DNA from 2 places in the Chryseobacterium sp. JV274 genome. Region 2 is predicted to be linked to the other one. Evidence: riboswitches for the same ligand, from Rfam matches in the RefSeq annotation. Region 2 holds a riboswitch; the other holds the start of a gene.
The links. A riboswitch is a leader RNA that binds a small molecule or an ion and turns the genes downstream of it on or off. The one in region 2 is predicted to bind cobalamin.
Positions count from the first base shown of each region.

Region 1: another riboswitch for cobalamin. It lies ahead of CHRYMOREF3P_RS15960 (TonB-dependent receptor plug domain-containing protein); the one in region 2 lies ahead of prpB (methylisocitrate lyase).

Region 1 is NZ_LR824569.1:3,466,978-3,470,468, forward strand. It holds gene CHRYMOREF3P_RS15950 (cytochrome-c peroxidase) at 1-951, shown strand, start outside; gene CHRYMOREF3P_RS15955 (transporter) at 964-1,911, shown strand; cobalamin riboswitch at 2,002-2,187, shown strand; gene CHRYMOREF3P_RS15960 (TonB-dependent receptor plug domain-containing protein) at 2,296-3,491, shown strand, end outside.
Region 2 is NZ_LR824569.1:5,128,614-5,132,104, forward strand. It holds gene CHRYMOREF3P_RS23630 (sensor histidine kinase) at 1-921, shown strand, start outside; gene CHRYMOREF3P_RS23635 (LytR/AlgR family response regulator transcription factor) at 926-1,693, shown strand; cobalamin riboswitch at 2,044-2,235, shown strand; gene prpB (methylisocitrate lyase) at 2,692-3,491, shown strand, end outside.

The DNA.
Region 1 (3,491 bases), 1.7 Mb from region 2:
GAAGCATACAATCTGCAGTTTCCTTCTTATTTTCCGGAAATGACTTTCGATAAATCAATCAATCTGGTAACCAAAAACGGAGTAGAGCTGGGCCGAAAATTATTCTATGAAGGAAGACTTTCCCGAAACAATACCATTTCATGCGGCTTCTGCCATATTCAGGAAAATGCTTTCACCCATCACGGACATACCGTAAGCCATGGTGTGGATGACAGAATAGGAATCAGAAATGCGCCACCCATTCAGAATATGGCTTTTTTGAAAAGATATATGTGGGACGGTGTTATTCATAACCTCAATGAACAACCGATAAGCCCTATTACAGATGTCAATGAGATGGACAGTTCTATACCGGAAGCCATTTCAAAAATAAAAGATGATCAGAAATATAAAAAACTTTTCAGGGAAGCGTACGGAGATGAAACCATTACCGGAGAAAGAATTCTAAAAGCACTGTCACAGTTTATGGCTTCTTTAATTTCTGCAGATTCAAAATATGACAGGTTCAGGCAGGGAAAAGAGCAGTTTACTTCTACAGAATCTCAGGGAATGGCTTTGTTCGGACAGAAATGTGCCTCTTGCCATAGCGGAGAATTATTTACCGATGAAAGCTTCCGTAATACAGGAATGTATTATAACACCGAGTTCAAAGATGCAGGGCGTTACAGAGTTACTCTTAATCAGGTAGACTGGATGAAATTCCGTGTTCCAAGTTTGAGAAACGTAGAATATACAGCACCTTATATGCATGACGGAAGGTTTTACACATTAGATGCTGTACTCAATTTCTATTCAGATCAGGTGGAAGATAATGCGAATCTTGATCCTCAGCTGAAAAAGAATGGTCATACAGGAATAGCCATGAATAGTCAGGAAAAACAGTCGATTATTGCTTTCCTGAAAACATTGTCCGACAAAAGTTTTATATCCAATCCAAAATTTGCAGAATAATTTATAGAAAACATGAAGAAGATTATATTGATACTAAGTTTGATCCTGTTTAATCAGTATCAGGCAAATACCATTAGAGACAGTGTTTATAGCGCTCCGGATACCTTTAGCAGATTCGATTTTGATGATGACTGTGATGCATGCGGTTGTGCGGCCGGTAACGGATCATCCGGTTTTGAATCTTTGCTGAATCCACAGTTTATCGGAATCAAATATTTTGCACAGCATTACAAAGCAAAAGAAAATTTATTTGTAAAAGATCTTACACAGGATCAGTATTTTAATACCTTACAGCTTTGGGGAAAAATTCCATTGACTAAAAAACTAAGTGTATATGCAAGTCTGCCATTTCATTTTCATGAAAAAAGGACTATGCAGGGAGATATCAAAATCAACGGAATCGGAGATCTGAACCTGATGGGAATCTATCAGCTAATGAGCTCTAAAGATAATTTCCATCACGTGAGCGGAGGTTTGGGCGTGAAAATTCCTTTGGGAAAGTTTGATGAAAAAGGAGCATCCGGAGTCAATCCGAGTTTTCAGTTGGGAACAGGAAGCTGGGATTATCAGGCGGCTTTGAATTATAAATTTCAAAAGAATAAAGTAGCTGTATTGGTCAATACAGACTATACAATCAAAACGGAAAATAAGAAGAATTACCATTTCGGAAACCAGTGGAACTACGCTGCAACAGGATTTTATCAGGTTGCAGGAAATGAAAAATCTATCTTTTCTGTAAAAACCGGAGTGCAGGGAGAAGTGTATGCTCAGAACAAGCAGTTTGATGAAGCCCTGCCCAATACAGCCGGAAGTGCATTGTATGGGAAGATTGGGTTTGAAGCCTCTTATAAAAAACTGAGCCTGGGAAGTGAACTCATGCTTCCTATGTATACCCATTTGGCTGGTGGTGATATTGAAGCAAAATCCAGATTTAGTATTTTCCTGAATATCGGAATTTAAATAAAACCCCTTTTTAATCATGTTAAAGCTCCTTCGGGAGCTTTAATTGTTTATGAATCATGATTTTAATTGGGGGTTAGGAATAATTTTTTATCTTTGCCGAAATTTGGTGAGCCCTAAAAAGCTCTTAAAAGGGAATCCGGTGAAAATCCGGAACAGACCCGCTGCTGTAAGCTCCGCACCAAGATTTTTGAAGAATATATCCACTGTTTTTTAATGGGAAGGATTTCAAAAATGGAGTAAGTCAGAAGACCTGCCAGAAAATAATCGTTTGACGCTTTCGTGGAATAAAGCTTAGGACATCAATGATTCTGTGCAGTGACAGCTGTGCTTTGTCGTTGTATTCTTATATCCATTAGCGTCTTCATTATCCTAAATGAGCTAATGGCGGCAAAATTAACTATATCTGCAATTCATAAAGCTGTTTTCACAATACTGGTGTTAACATTTCATCTTTTGTCTTCTCAAACCAAAAAAGACAGTGTTCAGGAAGAATCAATCAAAGGGATCAACCTTTACAAGAAAAACTTCAAAGAAATTCTTCCGGCACAAACCCTGCAGGGCGAGCAGCTGGAAAGACTGAACAGTCATTCTGTAGCAGATGCTCTTCGGTATTTTTCCGGTGTTCAGATCAAAGACTATGGAGGGATTGGCGGATTGAAAACCATTAATGTCCGAAGCCTCGGAAGTCAGCATGTAGGCGTTTTCTATGATGGAATTCAACTGGGAAATGCACAGAACGGACTGGTAGATCTGGGAAGATATTCTTTGGATGATCTGGAAGAAATATCATTGTATAACGGGCAGAAAAGCGAGATTTTTCAGCCGGCAAAAGATTTCGGTTCTTCGGGATCTATCTATTTACAGCCTAAAACGCCTGTATTTAAAGGAATAAAGAAAACCAATCTTGTGATAAGAGCAAAAAGTGCCTCCATAGACCTTTTTAATCCGTCATTCCGATTGGAACAGAAAATTTCAGACAGAACTTCTGCCAGCTTCAGTGGAGAATTTCTGCAAAGTGATGGGATTTACAGATTTCGGTATGCCAAGAAATATCCTGATGGACAGCAGGCTTATGATACGATTGCAAAGAGGCAGGACTCAGATATCAAAGCGAAACGTTTTGAAACTTCGTTAAACGGAACTTTAAATAACGGAAGCTGGAATGTAAGAGGCTATGGTTATATTTCAGACCGTGGAATGCCGGCTCCTATTGTGAATGGCCGTTTTGGAGGAAGAGGAGCAAGACTTTCTGATGAAAATTATTTCGTGCAGGCCAATCTTCGGAAAAAACTGTTTCCCAGATTTGAAACTCAGCTGAAAGCAAAGTTTGCCTACGATTACACTCATTTTATGGATACTGTTCGCTCACAGTCTATTATTCATACCGATAACACCTATATCCAACGAGAGCTCTATCTTTCCTCATCCAATATCTATTCTATCACATCCAATTGGGATGTCAGTCTGAGCGGGGATTTTCAGTACAATAATCTGGATGCCAATCTGGATAACTTTTCTTATCCTACACGTTACACTACATTGGTTGCATTGGCAACAACGTATCAGTGGAACAGATT
Region 2 (3,491 bases):
AGAACATTAGACTGGTATATTTTTACTCCGGAAGCTGCAGTTGTCACTCTTATTAGTGCCTGTATCTTGTTTTTTGTGATCGATTTTTTCATTAAAAACTGGCAGAAGTCATCAACATTCAGCATCACAGAAATCCTTAAAATATTCAGTTCATCACTGTTGACCTATCTTGTGGTGATGAAGATAATAGGCTTTTTGATTGCCTTTGCTTTTGGAAAGATTGAGAAGAATTTTAATCAGGAAGTTGTTATTCTTTCCACTTTTTCAGATTTGATCGGGGGCTTTATTTATGGAAGTTTTTTTCTGGCATACCGTTACTACAAAAAGAATACAGACTATCAGAAACAGCTTGCTCTTTATGATCATGCATTGTCTGAAAGTAAAATTAATCAGCTGAAAGCGCAGCTTAATCCTCATTTTTTGTTCAATAATCTCAATATTCTGGACCAGCTCATAGAAGAAGATAAACGAAAAGCTTCCGACTTTCTTAACGAATTTGCAGAGATATACCGCTATGTTTTAGATGTTTCCGATAAAAAATTAGTAGCAGTGGAAGAAGAGCTTGCTTTTGCAGAGAAATATTTTAATCTGATCCAGTACAAATACGGAAATGCCTATTCATTAGAAATAAATCATATAAGATCCCCAGGAAATATTATCCCGTTATCATTACAGCTGCTTTTGGAAAATGCAGTTCAGCATAATCTTGGAACGCTTACAAATCCAGTTGTAGTCACCATAAATCTGGATCAGACAATAACCGTTTCAAATAATGTTATACCGAAGCGTAACAGTAAAAAAACGTCTGGAAGAGCGTTGAACAATCTTAAAGAACAATATACGTTATTAACCGACCGACAGGTAGAAATATTAAAAACAGAAACCGGATTTTCAGTAACACTTCCTATAATTCCAGTATAAAAATATGATAAAAGTTATAATTATCGAAGACGAAATTCCTGCCAGAAACAAATTAAAACGTTTTATCAGCGAATTGGAAGAACCGGTTGAGATCGTTGCAGAGATTGATACCGTAGAAGAAGCCGTTACTTTTTTTAAAAATTCAACAGTAGACCTGATCTTTTCTGATATAGAATTATTGGATGGAAATGCCTTTGAAATCTACAGTCAGGTGAACATTTCAAGCCCGATAATTTTCACAACCGCTTACGATCAGTATTGGATGAATGCCTTTGAAAGTAATGGTATAGAATATCTTTTAAAACCATTTTCACAGGAACGTTTCCAAAAAGCATGGGGTAAATTTCTTTTATTAAGAACTTCTGCATCAGAACAGAATGATGTCCTGATAAAACTTCAGCAAATGCTCAATAACAGTCATCCAGAGAAAAAATATAAAAAAAGATTTACGGTCTCCTCACATCAGGGAACTTATTTTGTAAATACTGAAGAGATCACTTTCTTTGAAGCAGAAGAGGGAATTGTCTTTGCTTTTGATACTGCAGGAAAAAAACATCTGTTGAATGAATCTACACTAAAAGAAATTGAAAATCAGCTTAGTCCTTCGGATTTTTTCAGAATTAACCGAAGTGAAATCGTTCAGAAAATACATATTGAAAGGATAGAGCGTTACAACAGAAATACACAGTCTATCCAGATAAAAGGACATAAAATCCACCTTATCACAAGCCAGAGTAATACCTCTGCTTTCAGAAAATGGATTGAAGAATAAAGATTAAATTTTTGACTGAAAATGATATAAAAAAGATCATTTGAAGCCAGAAAATGAGCATCCATTATCGCTAAAAAAAAAGTTTTAAAAAACGCTTCAATTCCAGAATGAAAAACAATAACAAGTAGACAGTTTCTTTGAACTTGTCTGATTTTTTCACGACATATCTTGTGGATTTTGTAACAAAAAATGGGCAGGATAATCTAAATTATAATGTCTGTTGGGTGAAGAATGTATTTTTAATAATAACATAATCAATGGATTATGATTAAATAATTATTGTTTGCATAAAATATCTTTCATGTTTTTATAAAATACCTATATTTACCACCAAGGAGTTCTTAACATCTTCTTTATCAACCGAAACTGGTTACACTTAGCTGTGTCTTAAAAGGGAATCGTGTGCAAATCACGAACTGTCGCGCAACTGTAAGTAACATCAAGGTTTTTATCAAAAAAGGTCCACTGTATACCTCGTTATATGGGAAGGGCGATAAAAACTGTTACAAGTCAGGAGACCTGCCTATTTCGAATTGACGATGCTTTCGCGGTCTGAAGCTTATAGTCAGGTATGATACGATATGGATAACAGTGGGATCAATATATTTTGTCAGCTCGTGTTATTTTTGTGATGCAGATAAGTAGTGGAGCGGTATGCTCTTTCATTATCGTGTATTCATCGTATTTTTCCTTTTCCATATTTTTCTTTCTCACAGGCATTGTGAAGTTTATCAGGAACTTTTTATGAGGATTTAATCAATATAAAAAGTTAAAAAAATGTATCCATTCGATTTCGATTATTCATACAGCAGCAGACTTGGAAATAAACAGATTGGCACGGAGATAATGGCTCTGAATTCCGGATTACAAAAATCGATTAAAACAAATCAGTTACTTTTTGATTTCCTTTTTAACATATCATGCAATGCCGGTAGCTATTGTGATGCCTGTTCATGGTTTTCTGTAAAACAAATTTCAACTAAACAATAAATATTATAATGACTACAAGTGAAAGTTTGAAGTCTCCCGGTATGAAATTTCGGGAGGCCATGCGAAAAGAAAGTCCTCTTCAGATTGTTGGCACCATCAATGCCAATCATGCATTGTTAGCACAGCAGGTAGGTTTTAATGCAATTTATCTTTCAGGAGGCGGTGTTGCTGCGGGTTCTCTGGGGATTCCGGATCTAGGAATTACCACGCTGGAAGATGTATTGATTGATGTTCAGCGTATCACGAATGTTTGCGATGTACCGCTCATGGTAGATGTTGATACCGGATTCGGACCTTCAGCATTCAATGTGGCAAGAACTGTAAAGTCACTGATTAAAGCTGGAGCTGCGGCCCTCCATATTGAAGACCAGGTAGGGGCAAAACGCTGTGGACACCGCCCGGGAAAAGAAGTGGTAACCAAAGAAGAAATGGTAGACAGACTGAAAGCAGCGGTAGATGCCCGTACCGATGAAAATTTTGTAATTGGTGCCCGTACCGATGCATTTGCTAATGAAGGATTGGAAAAAACATTGGAAAGAGCAGCAGCTTATAAAGAAGCTGGAGCAGATTTTATTTTTGCAGAAGCCGTTCCTGACTTAAGCTTTTATCACAAGTTTGTTGAAGCTGCAGGAGTTCCAGTGCTGGCTAATATTACCGAATTCGGGATGATCAGAATGTACACGGTGGAAGAATTAAAAAATGCAGGCGTGGGACTGATCCTTTATCCGCTTTCTGCTTTCCGTGCTGCCAATAAAGCCGCTCAAAATGTATATGAACACCTTCGTAAAGACGGAACACAGATCAATGT